DNA from 3 places in the Streptomyces sp. NPDC041124 genome. Region 1 is predicted to be linked to each of the others. Evidence: riboswitches for the same ligand, from Rfam matches in the RefSeq annotation. Region 1 holds a riboswitch; each other region holds the start of a gene.
What was found. Region 1 has a riboswitch for cyclic di-AMP ahead of ACZ6A9_RS27045 (transglycosylase family protein). Riboswitches for the same ligand answer to the same signal wherever they lie in the genome.
Positions count from the first base shown of each region.

Region 2: it holds a riboswitch for cyclic di-AMP, as region 1 does, so the genes downstream of both, ACZ6A9_RS31290 (M23 family metallopeptidase) here and ACZ6A9_RS27045 (transglycosylase family protein) in region 1, are expected to answer to the same signal.
Region 3: it holds a riboswitch for cyclic di-AMP, as region 1 does, so the genes downstream of both, ACZ6A9_RS03705 (transglycosylase SLT domain-containing protein) here and ACZ6A9_RS27045 (transglycosylase family protein) in region 1, are expected to answer to the same signal.

Region 1 is NZ_JBVIYR010000011.1:81,689-86,635, forward strand. It holds gene eno (phosphopyruvate hydratase) at 1-864, opposite strand, end outside; gene ACZ6A9_RS27045 (transglycosylase family protein) at 1,128-1,838, opposite strand; cyclic di-AMP (ydaO/yuaA leader) riboswitch at 1,843-2,012, opposite strand; gene ACZ6A9_RS27050 (transglycosylase family protein) at 2,218-3,192, opposite strand; gene ACZ6A9_RS27055 (cytochrome P450 family protein) at 3,340-4,671, opposite strand; gene ACZ6A9_RS27060 (nucleoside triphosphate pyrophosphohydrolase) at 4,895-4,947, opposite strand, start outside.
Region 2 is NZ_JBVIYR010000015.1:93,878-98,824, forward strand. It holds gene ACZ6A9_RS31290 (M23 family metallopeptidase) at 189-1,118, opposite strand; cyclic di-AMP (ydaO/yuaA leader) riboswitch at 1,121-1,284, opposite strand; gene ACZ6A9_RS31295 (tyrosine-protein phosphatase) at 1,892-2,689, shown strand; gene ACZ6A9_RS31300 (DUF6126 family protein) at 2,718-2,846, opposite strand; gene ACZ6A9_RS31305 (helix-turn-helix domain-containing protein) at 2,843-3,457, opposite strand; gene ACZ6A9_RS31310 (aspartate aminotransferase family protein) at 3,532-4,947, opposite strand; gene ACZ6A9_RS31315 (1-deoxy-D-xylulose-5-phosphate synthase N-terminal domain-containing protein) at 4,944-4,947, opposite strand, start outside.
Region 3 is NZ_JBVIYR010000001.1:780,557-785,503, forward strand. It holds gene ACZ6A9_RS03700 (polyprenyl synthetase family protein) at 1-232, opposite strand, end outside; cyclic di-AMP (ydaO/yuaA leader) riboswitch at 760-930, shown strand; gene ACZ6A9_RS03705 (transglycosylase SLT domain-containing protein) at 934-1,416, shown strand; gene ACZ6A9_RS03710 (HAD family hydrolase) at 1,380-2,252, opposite strand; gene fahA (fumarylacetoacetase) at 2,879-4,093, shown strand; gene ACZ6A9_RS03720 (M56 family metallopeptidase) at 4,253-4,947, shown strand, end outside.

The sequences.
Region 1 (4,947 bases):
CTCGAACAGCGGGTCCTCGATGGAGACGAGCGGGTACGCCTCGACGAGCTCGGCGTAGTACTCGGTCATCTCGGCGGCCGTGCGCTCCTTGCCCTCAAAGGTGTAGGAGCCGTCCTTGTAGAACTCGGACGCGGCGACGTCGAGGGCGAGGGCGATCTGCTCGCCGGGGGTGTAGCCGGCCTCCCTGATGGCCTCGAGGATGAGGTCGAGGGCCTCGCGGTTGGAGCCGAGGTTCGGGGCGAAGCCGCCCTCGTCGCCGAGGCCGGTGGCCAGGCCCTTGCCCTTCAGGACCTTCTTCAGGGTGTGGTAGACCTCGGTGCCCCAGCGCAGGGCCTCGGAGAAGGACTCCGCGCCGATCGGGGCGATCATGAACTCCTGGATGTCCACGTTGGAGTCGGCGTGCGAGCCGCCGTTCAGGATGTTCATCATCGGCACCGGCAGCAGGTGCGCGTTGGGGCCGCCCAGGTAGCGGAAGAGCGGCAGGTCGGAGGCCTCGGAGGCGGCGTGGGCCACGGCGAGCGAGACGCCGAGGATGGCGTTGGCGCCGAGGGAGCCCTTGTTGTCGGTGGCGTCCAGGTCGAACATGGCCTGGTCGATCAGGCGCTGCTCGGTGGCGTCGTAGCCGACGAGCTCCGGGCCGATCTGCTCGATGACGGCCAGGACGGCCTTCTCCACGCCCTTGCCCAGGTAACGGCTCGCATCGCCGTCACGGAGTTCGATGGCCTCGAAGGCGCCGGTGGAGGCGCCGGACGGGACGGCGGCACGACCCGTGCTGCCGTCGTCGAGGCCGACCTCGACCTCGACCGTGGGGTTGCCACGGGAGTCGAGGATTTCCCGGGCTACGACGACGTCGATGGACGGCACGTGAGCATCTCCTTCTTGGATGTGACGCGGTGAGCGGGGCCACGGCGGGCCCTGCGGGACCGAGCCTAACCGGCTCCGGGGGATCGGCCAGCGGTCGACCGTCCCGTGGACAGGACCGAGCCTAGATTGTTTCCAGATGGAACAAAAACCCTTCGCCGCATCGTGACCGGAAAGCGCCCGAGAAAAAGCCCCGCCCCGGTGCGTACGGGGGAAGACGCACCGGGGCGGGGAGCCCGTGGGGACGGGGAGGACCTGCCGCTGCCCTACTTCAGGTGCAGCTGCTGGCCCGGGTAGATGAGGTCGGCGTCCGCGACGATGTCGTCGTTGAGCTCGAAGAGCTCGGCCCAGCCGCCCTTGACGTCGTGCTCCTCGGCGATCGAGCTGAGGGTGTCGCCGGTGACGACCTTGTACTCGCCGTCGCCCTTGGCGACCTTCTTGCCGGTCGGGGTGGTGACGGTCTTCTTCTGGACCTTCTTCTCCACCTTCTTCTCGGCGGCCGGACGCTCGCTGGAGCGGGAGGCCTTCCGCTCGCTGTCCCGGGTCTCGGTGGAGCCGGTGTTCTGCGAGGAGCCCGAGCCGTTCGAGGAGGAGCCGGTGTAGGCGGCGCTGGACAGACCCTTGCCGCAGACCGGCCAGGCGCCCTTGCCCTGGCCCGCCAGGACCTTCTCGGCGATCTCGATCTGCTGGGCCTTGGTGGCCTGGTCGGCGGTGGAGGCGTACTTGGTGCCGCCGAAGCCGGCCCAGGTGGAGGCGGAGAACTGCAGACCGCCGTAGTAGCCGTTGCCGGTGTTGATGGACCAGTTGCCGCCGGACTCGCACTGGGCGACGGCCTCCCACTCGGAGGCGGTGGCGGCGGAGGCGTTGCCGGCCGCCATCAGCGGGGCGGCGACGGCGGCGGACGCGACGCCGGCGACGGCGATGGCGCGGGTGGCCTTGGACGGACGACGGTGCTTGCCCTTGCCGGAAAACAGCATGGATGGATCCCCTCACCGACGCCTACGAGGTGAGCTGTCGGGTTCGGGCCGGTTGAGTTGCCCGGCCGCGTCCCTCCCGGGACGCGGCTTCACCCCGAGCCGTATCCGGCGTCAACTGCCCGGATCCGGCGCCTACCTTGGGTCCCCCGCTCCTGCCTACGGCGCATGACGCGACGACTGTTCCCGTGCTGCCACTGGCAGGATTCGGCGTGGCGGCAGCCGGGGCCCGCGATGGCGAGCGATCACGACCGTAGACACGCGATCCGCGGAATATCAAAGACGATCACGGCTTCTGAGACCTATCTCTCACAGCCTTTAAATCGGACATTCAGCGCGAAACATGACGTCAACTGCCGCCAGTGTCAGGCGTTTTCGCAGGTCACTTTTCGCCCGCTCCGTCCCCGACCTCGAGCTCCTGACCGGGCAGGATGTAGTCCGGGTCGCCGCCGATGAGCCGCTCGTTCACCAGGTAGAGCGCACGCCATCCGCCGTCGAGCGCAAGGGAGTCGGAGATGGACGAGAGGCTGTCCCCGGACTCCACGGTGTAGGAGTCGTCGGACGTGCCGCCGCCCCAGGCGTCGAGGCCCCGCGAGGCGTGCCGGCCGGACGAGCCGGAGGAGGAGTCCTCCTTGCTCTCCTCGGCGTTCGCGCCGCGGTGACGGCCGGTCCCGGTGGCGTCGGCCTCCGAAGAGCCGCCGTTTCGCCCCGCCTTGTCCGCCTCGTCGGGCTCGGGTTCCGTCGAGGCGGAGGGGGACGAGGCGCTGGAGTCCGCGCCAACGCCGGCCTCCGGTGCGACGGGCGTGCCGGATTCGGCCGACGCGCCGGCCGAGGCCTCCGGGCCGCCCTTCTCGCCGTCCGCGGCGGACGACGGGCCGGTCGTGGCCGACGGAGAGGGAGAGGCGGACGGAGCGCCGGATCCGGGCGTCGCGGACGAGCCGGGCGTACCGGTCTCGGCGTCGGCCGCGGGCGCGTCCTGGTCGAGTCCTCCGAGCCCTCCGAGCAGTCCACAGGTGCGCCACGCGCCGACGCCCTGGTCGGCGAGGATCTTCTCGGCCACCGCTATCTGCTGGCCGCGGCTGGCCTGGTCGGCGCTGGGCGCGTAGTCCAGGCCGCCGTACTTCTCCCAGTCGTCCTGGGTGAGCTGAAGGCCGCCGTAGTAACCGTTGCCGGTGTTCTGGCTCCAGGAGCCGCCGCTTTCGCACTCGGCGACCCGGTCCCAGGCCGTGCCGTCGGCAGCGCTGGCGCCGCCGGCCCCGAGGAGTGGGATCGCGATGGCGGAGCCGGTCACTCCGGCCGCGACGAGGAGAGCCGGAGCCTGGCGGGGGCGACGGTGCCGACCGTTCCCGGAGAGCATGCGGAGACCTTTCGCAGAACAGCAACGACGGGCGCGGTGAGTGAAGCCTTGGGCACCGCACTTGATGGGTGAACGTATCGGCAGTCGATCACTTGTCACAAGTTCATGCCGCGCAGATCACGTGAAGATCACAGAGTTGAGGGCGTGTCATGTTTGCGCCGGTCCGCTCGTGGGCACCGGCGGGCGCGCCGATCCGTCCCCCTGAGGTGGCGTGAACTCCACCGGGAGTGTGCGCAGTCCCCTCATGATGAGCCCACCGCGCCAGCGGAGTTCGGCCGGTTCCGCCGCGAGTCGCAGGTCCGGAAGGCGGGTCAGCAGCGTGGCGAGCGCGGTCTGACCCTCCAGACGGGCCAGCGGGGCGCCCAGGCAGTAGTGGATGCCGTGGCCGTACCCCAGGTGCTGGTTGTCGCGCCGGCCGAGGTCGAGGACGTCCGGGCCGTCGAACCGGTCCGGATCCCGGTCCGCGGCGGCCAGGACGACGAGCACCGGGTCGCCGGCGGCGATGCGTCGGCCGCCGATGACGACCGGCTCGGTGGCGAACCGCCAGGTGGCGAGCTCCACGGGACCGTCGTAGCGCAGGAGTTCCTCCACGCCCGTCTCCAGCAGCCCGTGGTCGCCGGCGGCGAGGGCCCGTTGCAGCCGCTCGCGCTCGCCGGGATGGGTGAGCAGCGCGTAGGTGCCGTTGCCGATCAGGTTGACGGTGGTCTCGAAGCCGGCGAACAGCAGGATGAACGCCATGGCGGCCGCCTCGTTCTCGGTGAGGTGCTCGCCGTGGTCGGAGGCGCGGATGAGGCCGGAGATGAGGTCCTCACCCGGTGCGGGCTCGGCGGGCAGCGCCGCACGCTTGCGGTGGATCAGCTCGGCGAGGTAGCCGCGCATCTTCTTCACCGACCGGGCGACACCGCCGCGCGGGCCCCCGCCGTGACGGATCATCATGCCCGCCCAGTCCCGGAAGTCGTCCTGGTCCTCGCGCGGGACGCCGAGCAGGTCGCAGATCGCGTAGATGGGCAGGGGAAAGGCGAACTCGTGGATGAGGTCGGCGGAGCCACGGTCCGCGAACGTGTCGATGAGCCCGTCGGTGAGCTCCCGCACCCGGGGCGCGAACTCGGCGACCCGGCGCGGGGTGAACGCCTTGCTGACCAGCCGCCGCAGCCGGGTGTGGTCCGGCGGGTCGATGTTCAGCAGGTGCGTCATCAGGTCCGCCTGCCGCTCACCGGGGATACCGGTCCTGCCCCTGGCGTGCGCCGGCTCGTCGTGGTGCGCGGGATTCTTGGACAGCCGGTGGTCGGCGAGGGTCTGCCGGGCGTCGGCGTACCTCGTGACCAGCCAGGCCTCCACGCCGCTGGGCAGCCGGGTCTTCCGCACGGGCGCGTGCTCACGCAGCCAGGCGTAGGCGGGGTACGGATCGGCCGCGAACTCCCAGCTGAACAGCTCGGGGACGGGTCCCTGCGGGGCGGCGGAAGAGTGCTGGTCGCGCATGCCGCGACCTTAACGGGCCGAACGCCGTCGGCCGGCGGCAGCAGAGGGGCGGAGCAGACCGGGCGGGCGCGGGCGCGTGGGGGATGTTCGCGCAGTTCCCCGCGCCCCTTCAGGGGCGCGGGCGCGAACGGGGGTCCGGGGGCGGAGCCCCCGGGGACGGGACGGGAAGGGGCGGCGGGGTCGTGAACACCCCGGCCCGCACCCCCGGCCCGCACCCCATCCCCTACCCGGCGGCCTCCGCCGCCCGTATCGCGTCCCGGTACACCCGCGCCGCCG
Region 2 (4,947 bases), on a different contig from region 1:
CCTCGAATCGTCTGCCACAGCAGGCCATGATTCACCTTTCGATGTGACCTACGCGACCGTAGGCAGGGGTTGACGCGCGGTGAGATAAGCCACTCCCGGGTGTCGGCCCTTTCCGGAATACGCCGAAGGCCGGCCCCGGGGGTGGGAGCCGGCCTTCGGCGCGCGGGTCAGGAAGGGTGCCGCAGGGGTCAGATGGAGACGCCCTTGGAGCGGAGGTAGGAGACCGGGTCCACGTCCGAGCCGTAGCTCGGACCGGTGCGGATCTCGAAGTGCAGGTGCGGGCCGGTCGAGTTGCCGGTCGAGCCGGAGAGGCCGACCTGCTGGCCGCCGCTCACGGTCTGGCCGGCGGAGACGGACAGCGAGGACAGGTGGGCGTACTGGGCGTAGTGGCCGTCGTCGAGCCTGATGACGACCTGGTTGCCGTACGCGCCGGCCCAGCCCGCGGAGACGACCGTGCCGGAGCCGACGGCCTTCAGCGAGGTGCCGGTCGGGACGGCGAAGTCGACACCGGTGTGGTAGCCGCTGGACCACATGCTGCCGGCCACCTTGTAGGCGGTGCCGAGGCTGCCGCCGAGCACCGGGGAGCTGTAGCCGGAGGAGGCCTGGTTCGCGGTCGTCTGCGTGGACGCCTGCGGGGCGGTCCGCTCGGACGACTGCTGCGCCGGCTTCTCGGCGGGCTTCTCGGCCTTCGGCGCGGCCGGCTTGGGCGCGGCGGGCTTCGGCGTGGCGGACTTCTCCGGGGCCTCGGCGGCCTTGCCGTCCACGGAGAGCTTCAGGCCCGGGTGGATCAGTGACGGGTCGTCACCGACGACCTGGCGGTTGTCCGCGTAGAGCTTCTTCCAGCCACCGTCGACCTGCTCCGCCTCGGCGATCTTCGCGAGGTAGTCGCCGGCCTTCACGGTGTAGGTGCGGCCCTCACCGCTCTTCGCGGCGGCGGCCTTGTCGCTGGTGACGGAAAGGGACTGGACGGTCTTCTCGGGAGCCGACTGCGGGGCGGCGTGCGCGCCGGTGGCGCCGAGGAGCGGCAGGGCGAGTGCGGCGCCACCGGTTCCGGCGACGGCGATGGAACGGGTGAAACGCTGAGCCTTGGTACGGCGGTGCTTACCCTTCGCGGGCATGACGATTTCCTCTCCGGCGCCTACGAGGTGAGCTGTCGGGTTCGGACTGGAGATGCCCGGCCGCGAATTCACGCGACTTAACCCCAAGCCGTTCCGGAGACCGGAACAGGCAGTCGTACCTGTGGGTCCCCCGCTCCTGCCGTACACGGGTCAGTGTGTGCGGGCTCCGGGCGGCGGCAGGATTAGGCGTCCGTCCGGATCGGTTGGGAACGTAAGCGACCCGGATGCGAACGGACAAGCGAAGGTTCGCCGCGAACGCTCTTTTTCGTGATCCACGGGGCGAAACGACGTCACCGAGCGTCGACCCGGATGCGGATTCCCCGCGTGAATTCCCTTGCCGTTCCGCTGAATTACGTGAACATGGCGACAACACACCGTCACCGATATGACGATGCTCACGCACCCCCTCCCCATCTCCTGCCCTATGGGGGCACGTTGGATCCAAACTGACTAATCGGACAGAAAGCGTGAATCAGGCGATCGTGGACGCCCGGGCCGGGACGCCTCCACACCCGGATCACCCTCGGTCCGGGGACGGGGGCGAGGCATTTCCATGCACTTAGTCCCTTTGAAGGCATTCAGTCCGATGTGACCCGAGATGACCATCTGGACGGCGCGGGGCGGGACGCCCCCGGGCCGTCGAGATCATCGCGGTCGTGGAGTGGTCGGGGCCTGCCTGTGGACAACTCATTGCCCCAGGCAGGCAATGTCGTATCGTCATGTGGTGCCCGTCGACGAGCCGCGGCGACGGCGCGGAGTGGGAGGAGTCCTTCGTGACGCAGCAGATCCCGTCGACCGAACCGGAGCTGGCCGGAGTACGCAACTTCCGCGACGTGGGCGGACTGCCGACCGTGGACGGACGGCGGGTGCGGCACGGAGTGCTGTTCCGCAGCGGTCACCTCGCCCACGCGACCGCGGAGGACGCCGTGTTCCTGTCCTCGCTGGGGCTGCACACGGTCTTCGACTTCCGCAACGCGGCCGACCAGAGGCTGGAGGGGGCGGACGTCGAGCTGCCGGGCGTGCGCAACGTGAACCTGCCGCTCAGCGACCCGGCGGACGGCGCCGAGTTCTGGCGGATGGTCCGCGACGGGGACCTGGACCAGCTGCGCTCGGTCCTCGCGGACGGCAAGGCCGCGGACCGGATGATCAGCTCCTACCGTCTGATCATCAAGGAGCGCACCGCCGAGCACGCGCTGGTGCTGCGCTCGCTCGCCGAGGACAGCGTCCCCGCGCTGATGCACTGCGCGGCGGGCAAGGACCGCGCGGGCCTGTCGGTGGCGGTGACGCTGCTCGCGCTGGGCGTCGAGCGGGACGCGATCGTCGACGACTACCTGAAGTCCAGCGCCAAGCACCGCCGCTACAAGGTGCACCGCAGCGGCAGCTCCGCCTCGGCCTACTCCCCCGAGGTGATGGAGCTGCTCGACCCCCTGTTCGACGCCCGGGCGGAGTACCTGTCGGCCGCCTTCGAGACCGTCGAGGAGACGTGGGGCGGCGTGGAGCCGTACCTGGAGCAGGGTCTCGGACTCACGGACGCGGACCGGGAGCGGCTGCGCTCGCGCATGCTCGACTGAGACGGCGCCCGGCGCCCCGTGCCGGGCCCTACTTCTTGGGAGCCACCTCGAACAGGAAGTAGATGAAGGCCGCGAGGATGTGCCCCACCACCACGTAGATGAACAGCCGCACCCACATGGCGCGGGGCAGCTTCTCCTCCAGGTCCTTGCCGGTCATATCGCGTCTCCGTGGATCGGGCCCAGGCACAGCGCGGCCGTGGGACTCTGCAGCAGGGTGTGGACGAACAGCAGCTCGACCCCGTCGGGATCGGACGCGTCGATACGGTGCGGGGTCAGCGAGTCGAAGTGCGCGCTGTCGCCCGGGGCGAGCCGGTGCAGGGTGTCCCCGAGGCGCAGCCGCAGCCGTCCCCTGAGGACGTACAGCCACTCCTCACCGGGGTGGACGCGCACGATGTCGCCCTGGGAACCGTGCGGCACGTGGACCCGCAGCGCCTGCATGCCGCGCCCCGCGGCACCGGCCGGCCAGTAGGTCCAGCCGCCCGCGGTGGTGGAGTCCATGTCGGAGGCCCGCACCACCGCGTCCCGGTCGGCGGACGTCTCGCCGAGCAGCTCGGAGACGGTCGTACCGTAGATGCGGGCGAGGGAGAGCAGCATCGGCAGGGAGGGCTGGCGCTGCCCGGTCTCCAGACGGGAGAGGTGGGCGGGCGACAGCCCCGCGTCGCGGGCGGCGACCTCCAGGGTCAGTGAGGCCCGTCGCCGCAGGGCGCGCAATTGCGGCGCGACCGCGGGGAGCGCGCCGGCCGGCGGCTCGGTCTCGGAGGAGCTCATGGCTCCATTCAGCCGGACTTTTGCCCCTGTGGCAATTTTCTTGCCTGGGAGGCAAAATCCTCGGGGTCGCCCGGTCAGCGGTCGGTGACCGCCTGTTTCACCAGCGTCCTGCCGAACTCCCAGATGAGTCCGCCGTCGTGCGCGTCGTCCATCACGGCGGTGAAGGCGTGCACGAACCGCTCCACGTCCGCCTCGTCGATGATCAGCGGCGGGATCAGTTTGATCACCTCCATGTGGTCCCCCGACACCTGGGTGAGGATGCGGTGCCGCTGCAGCAGCGGCACGACCACCATCTGTGCGAAGAGGCCCGGGCGGGCGGCCTGCAGCATGGTCCAGCGCGAGCGCAGCCGCAGCGACCGGGGCCGGCCGAACTCGATGCCGATCATCAGGCCCCGGCCGCGGACGTCGGCGAGCAGCTCGTACGTGTCGACGAGGGCGGCCAGCCGGGACCGCAGCAGTTCCCCGGTGGTCCGCACGTGCGCGACGATCCGCTCGTTCTCCATGACCGACAGCACCGCGAGGCCCGCCGCCATGGCCTGGGCGTTGGCCCCGAAGCTGGCCGAGTGGACCAGCACCCGGTCCATCGACGAGAAGACCTTCTTGAAGATCCAGTCCTTGCCGATGGTCGCCCCCACCGGCACGTACCCGCCGGAGAGCGCCTTGGCCACGCACAGCAGGTCCGGCTCCACGCCCTCCTCGTGCTGGTAGGCGTAGAAGTCGCCGGTCCTGCCCAGCCCGGTCTGCACCTCGTCGGCGATCAGCAGGGCCTTGTGCCGGTGCAGCAGCTCCTGCGCGGCCCGCAGGTAGCCGGGCGGCGCCGCGTGCACGCCCTTGCCCTGGATCGGCTCGACGATCAGGGCGGCCACGTCGCCCCGGCGCAGTTCCCGCGCCAGGGCGTCGAGGTCCCCGAGCGGTACGGCCGTGTCCGGCAGCAGCGGGGCGAAGCCGTCCCGGAAACCGGCCTCGCCGTTGACGGACAGGGAGCCGGTGGTCAGGCCGTGGAAGGCGTGCTCGCAGTACAGCACCCGCGGCCGCCCGGTCACGTACCGGGCGAACTTGAGCGCGCCTTCGACCGCCTCGGTGCCGCTGTTGCCGAAGAACACCCGGTCCAGGTGCGGGCTGTGCGCGAGCAGCCGCTCGGCCAGCAGACCGGGCAGCGGCTGGCAGTCGAAGCGGGTGAGGTCGGCGAGGGAGGCGTCCAGGACGTCGTGCAGTGCCTTGCGGACCACCGGGTGGTGGCGGCCGAGACCCATCACACCGAACCCGGCGAGCATGTCCAGGTGGTCGTTGCCGTCGGCGTCCCAGAAGTGGGCGCCCTCGGCCCGCTCGTAGACCTTGTCGAAGCCGATGGTGCGCAGCATGCGCGGAAGCTGGTGGTTGAGGTACCGGGTGTGCAGCTCGTAGCGCTCGGCCCCGCGCTCGGCCAGCAGCGCGCCGAGGTCGAAGTCCCCGGTGTGCGACGAGTCCGACGCGGACTCCGCCATCGTCAT
Region 3 (4,947 bases), on a different contig from region 1:
GCACCACGCCGGGCGCGTAGGGGTCGCCGAACTGGGCGGCGAGCATCACGAGCAGCGGGCGGAACCGCTTGCCGCCGGCCCGCACCAGGTGCTGGGCGGCGCCCGTGATGAAGGGGACCTCACTCTTGGTGGCCTCGATCAGCCCTTCCTCGACAGCCGTCATTCCGGCCTGGACATCGGCTTCCAGAGCCTGGTCCCGCACGCTCAGCCCGAACGGCCCGACGACGGTCACGAGGGGTCTCCTGTCTGCTGGTGTCCACTGGCGATCACACGGAATGTCGATAGGTCGCTGCCCTCACTCAAGTCAGCGTATCCGGTCACGTTTCGATCACCACCGGCACCCGGGGTTACAGGCAGGGCGGTACGGGGCCGGGGGCGGGGTGTTCGCGACCGGGTCGACGGCAGTGGACATTCCCTCCCTTTGGCGGACGTACCGGCACCCACATCACCCCGTCCGGACGTGCGTCCGATTTACCTCTCTTGGTCACCGAATTCCCGTTGGCGGCAAATGCTCTCGCATTCCCCGGCCAGTGAAGTGAGTCACGCGCCGCCCGTGGAGCCCGCCACGCCCGCAGTCCGGCGTGCTCCCTTCCCCTGAACGGGAGTTGACCCTCCGTGAGCACAAAGGATCAAGCACCCCAAATCACCCGTTCGAAGATCAAACGGCTGCTTGTGTGACGCCCTCACTTGTTCCCCCCATCCGCTCTCGCATACGTTCCGGGCCTGCCGGGCGGACGCCGAATCCTGCCACCGCCCGCACCACACCCATCGACGAACTCACGCACGGCAGGAGCGGGGGACCCAGGTAAGTCGCCGCACCGGGCATCGCACCGGGACGGCTCGGGGTGAAGCCATGCCCGCAGGGGCACGGCCGGGCACTCTCCCGCCCGAACCCGACAGCTCACCTCGCAGGCGTAGGAGAGGAACCCAGACATGCCCGCTTCCGGTCAGCCCCGCTTCGGCCGTCGCCGCCTCGCCCGCTCCCTCGCCGTCGCCGGTGCCGGCGTCGCCGTGGTCGCCCTCCCGCTGTTCGGCGCCACCGGTGCCGCCGCGGCCACCACGACGTCCACCACCACTGCCTCGGCCACGGCGTACCCGGACACCCTCGACGGCTGGATCCGCGAGTCGCTGGACGTGATGGCGCAGCACGGCATCCCGGGCTCCTACGAGAGCATCCACCGCAACATCATGCGCGAGTCCTCCGGCAACCCCGCCGCCATCAACCTGTGGGACTCCAACGCCGCCAAGGGCACCCCGTCCAAGGGCCTGCTCCAGGTCATCGACCCGACCTTCCAGGCCTACCACGTGCCCGGCACCGCCTTCGACCCGTTCGACCCGGTCGCGAACATCACGGCGGCCTGCAACTACGCCGCCGACCGCTACGGCTCCATCGACAACGTCTTCGGCGCGTACTGAGCCGACCGCTGACGGCCCAGCACGGCCGCACCACCGAACAGTCGCTCGAGGACGACGGCCACGCCGTCGTCCTCGTTCGACGTGGTGATCTCGTCGGCCACCGCCTTCAGCTCGGGGTGCGCGCCCGCCATGGCGACACCGTGCGCCGCCCAGTCGAACATGGGGATGTCGTTCGGCATGTCGCCGAAGGCGACCGTCCGCTGCGGGCTCAGCCCCAGGTGCTCGGCGGCCAGCGCGAGGCCGGTCGCCTTCGTCACCCCGCACGGCTGGAGCTCCACGGTCCCCGGCCCCGACATGGTGACCGTGGCCAGGGAACCGACCACCGACCGCGCCGCCGCCGCCAACGCGTCGTCGGACAGCAGCGGGTGGCGCAGCAGCACCTTGCTGATCGGCCGCTCCCACAGCTCGCCGCGCCGCTCTACCCGCACGGCGGGCAGCGTCGGGTGCGGCATCAGATAGCCCGGCTCGATCAGCGTCAGCCCGTCGACACCGTCCTGGTCGACCGCGGCGTACACCTCCCCCACCTCGGCCTCGATCTTGCCGACCGCGGTCTCCGCCAGTTCCCGGTCCAGCCGGACGGACCACAGCATCCGGTGCGCGCCGGCGTCGTACACCTGCGCGCCCTGCCCGCACACCGCGAGCCCCGTGCACCCGAGCTGGTCGAGGAGCGGCCGCACCCTGGGGACCGGGCGGCCCGTCACCACGAGGTGCTGGGCACCGGTCTGCGCCACCCGCGCGAGCGCGGCGAGTGACCGGTCGGACACGGTGTCGTCGCCGCGCAGCAGCGTCCCGTCCAGGTCGGTGGCGATGAGCGAACAATCGGTGGGTGCGGCCATGATCAGAGAATACGGACCACGCGCCCCTCCGATTCACCGTGCCCGGTTCCGCTCGCTTCGGTGCGATTCCCCTTCCGTAGTCGCCGGGTAGAGACCGGTTCCGGCCTCTTTCACCGTTTGGCGAGAACATCGGGCATCTTTCACCGTTGGGCGAGAGCATCGGCCGCTGTCTACCGTCCGCCCGGGATGGGGCGGTACCTTCCCAACAGTCCAGGGGGACTTGACCGGGCGGCCAGGTGAGCAGTGGACGCGTGCGCGCGCTGAGCCCGAGGAGCGCGGCGAGGGGGAACGGGAGCGCCGGCGGGAACCGCGCGCCCCGGCGGACGCGCCGCGCAGCCCCTTCATGGAACCGGAGTTCACCACCGCCGTGGGCCGGGTGCGGCCACGGGCCCGGGTGGCGGTGCTGTACGAGGGGGCCGAGCCGACGGCTTTCCTGCCCCACGAGCGGGAAGCCCTGCATGTCCGCCTCGCGCCCGCGCACTCGCCGCCCGCGAGCCACCTCCGGCACCGGCTCCCACACCGGCTCCGGAACTCCGCTCTGCACAAGACCGCCGTCCGGCCCGTAACGTGTGGCACGGCCACGGACACGTGGAGCACCCGCGCACACGAAAGCGAGGCAGCACCCGATGCCCCCCTTCGATGTCCCCGAGGGCGACCCCTTCGGCCCGCACAACCTGCCGTACGGCGTCTTCTCGCCCCCCGGCTCGTCGGAGCGGACCGTCGGCGTCCGGCTCGGCGACCACGTCCTCGACGCCGGCGCCGCGGCGCACGCCCTGGGCTCCCCCTACGCCTCCCTGCTCGCCCGCCCGACCCTCAACCCGCTGCTGGCGGCGGGCCGTACGGCCTGGTCGGACGTGCGGCGGGCGCTCACCGCCTGGGTGACCGTCCCCGCGCACCGGGAGACCGTCGAGCCGCTGTTCCACCCGCTGTCCGAGGTGACCCTGCACCTGCCCTTCGAGGTCGCCGACTACGTCGACTTCTACGCCTCCGAGAACCACGCCCGGAACGTCGGCCGCATGTTCCGCCCCGACGCCGCCGACTCCCTGACGCCCAACTGGAAGCACCTGCCGATCGGTTACCACGGCCGGTCCGGCACGGTCGTGGTGTCCGGCACCGATGTCGTCCGTCCCTCCGGCCAGCGCAAGGCGCCCGCCGACGCCGCCCCGGTGTTCGGGCCGTCCGTCCGGCTGGACATCGAGGCGGAGGTCGGCTTCGTGGTCGGGACCCCGTCCGAGCGGGGCCGGCCGGTGGCGCTCGGCGACTGGCGCGACCACGTCTTCGGCCTCTGCCTCCTCAACGACTGGTCCGCCCGCGACGTCCAGGCCTGGGAGTACGTGCCCCTCGGCCCGTTCCTCGGCAAGTCCTTCGCCACCTCGGTGTCGGCCTGGATCACCCCGCTGGACGCGCTGGACGAGGCCCGCGTGGCCCCGCCGGAGCGCACCCACGAGCTGCTGCCGTACCTGGACGACAGCGGCGAGGAACCCGGCGGCTACGACCTGCGCATCACCGTGACCATCAACGGCCACGACGTCTCCGAGTGCCCCTTCTCCACCATGTACTGGACGGCCGCCCAGCAGCTCGCCCACATGACCGTCAACGGCGCGTCCCTGCGCACCGGCGACCTCTACGGCTCCGGCACGGTCAGCGGCCCCACCGAGCGGGAGCGCGGCTCGCTGCTGGAGCTGACGTGGAACGGCCGTGACCCGCTCGAACTCCCCGACGGCAAGCGGACCTTCCTGGAGGACGGCGACGTGGTGACGCTGTCCGCCTGGGCGCCCGGCCCGGACGGCGTGCGCGTGGGCCTCGGCGAGGTCACGGGACGGGTGGTCCCCGCGCCCTGACCCGTCCGGCCCTGTCCGATCTCCGACGACCCCTGACCCGCACCGCCCTTCGCCGCCATAATGGGCGTCGGGCGGTGCGCGCTTACCCCCGCCGCGCCCCCTCCGCACGACCCGCACGCCCCCGAGCCGCCCCTTCCGACAGGAACCGGAGCCCGTGGCATGACCGTCTGCCTGCTCCTGCTGAGCGTTGTCGCCGTGACGGCCGCCGTGCCCGTCCCCCGGGCGCTGACCCGGGCGAAGTGGCCGGAACGGGAGCCGGTGGTCGCCCTGTGGGTGTGGCAGTGCCTGGTCGCCACCGTCCTGCTGTGCTGTCTTACGGCGCTCGCGCTGGGCGCCGCGGCCGTCTTCGGCACCGTCCGCGCCCAGCTCTTCGCCCCGGCGCCGCCCGCGGTGACCGCGGCCTACGACCTGTCCGCCGCCTCGCCCTGGACCGTCGTCCTCACCGTGCTGCTGGCCTGCGGTGCGGCCTGGACGACGGCGATGCTCGGACGCGAGTTGGTCGAGGCGCGCCGCCGCCGCGCCCAGGCCCGGGCGCACCTGCGGGAGCGCGCCCCCGACCTGCCCGCCGGTCTCCCCGCCGCCCGCGGCCCCCTGCTGGTGCTGGAGGACGAGTACCCGGACGCCTGGTGGATGCCCGGCAGCCCGCCCCAGCTGATCGTCACCACCGGTGCGCTGCGGCGCCTCACCGACCACCAGGTCGACGCCGTCCTCACCCACGAGCGGGGCCACGCCCGCGCCCGCCACGACTGGCTCCTGCACCTCTCCACGGCCCTGGCCACCGGCTTCCCCCGCATCCCGCTGTTCGCCCACTTCTGCGACCAGACCCACCGCCTGGTGGAGCTGTCCGCCGACGA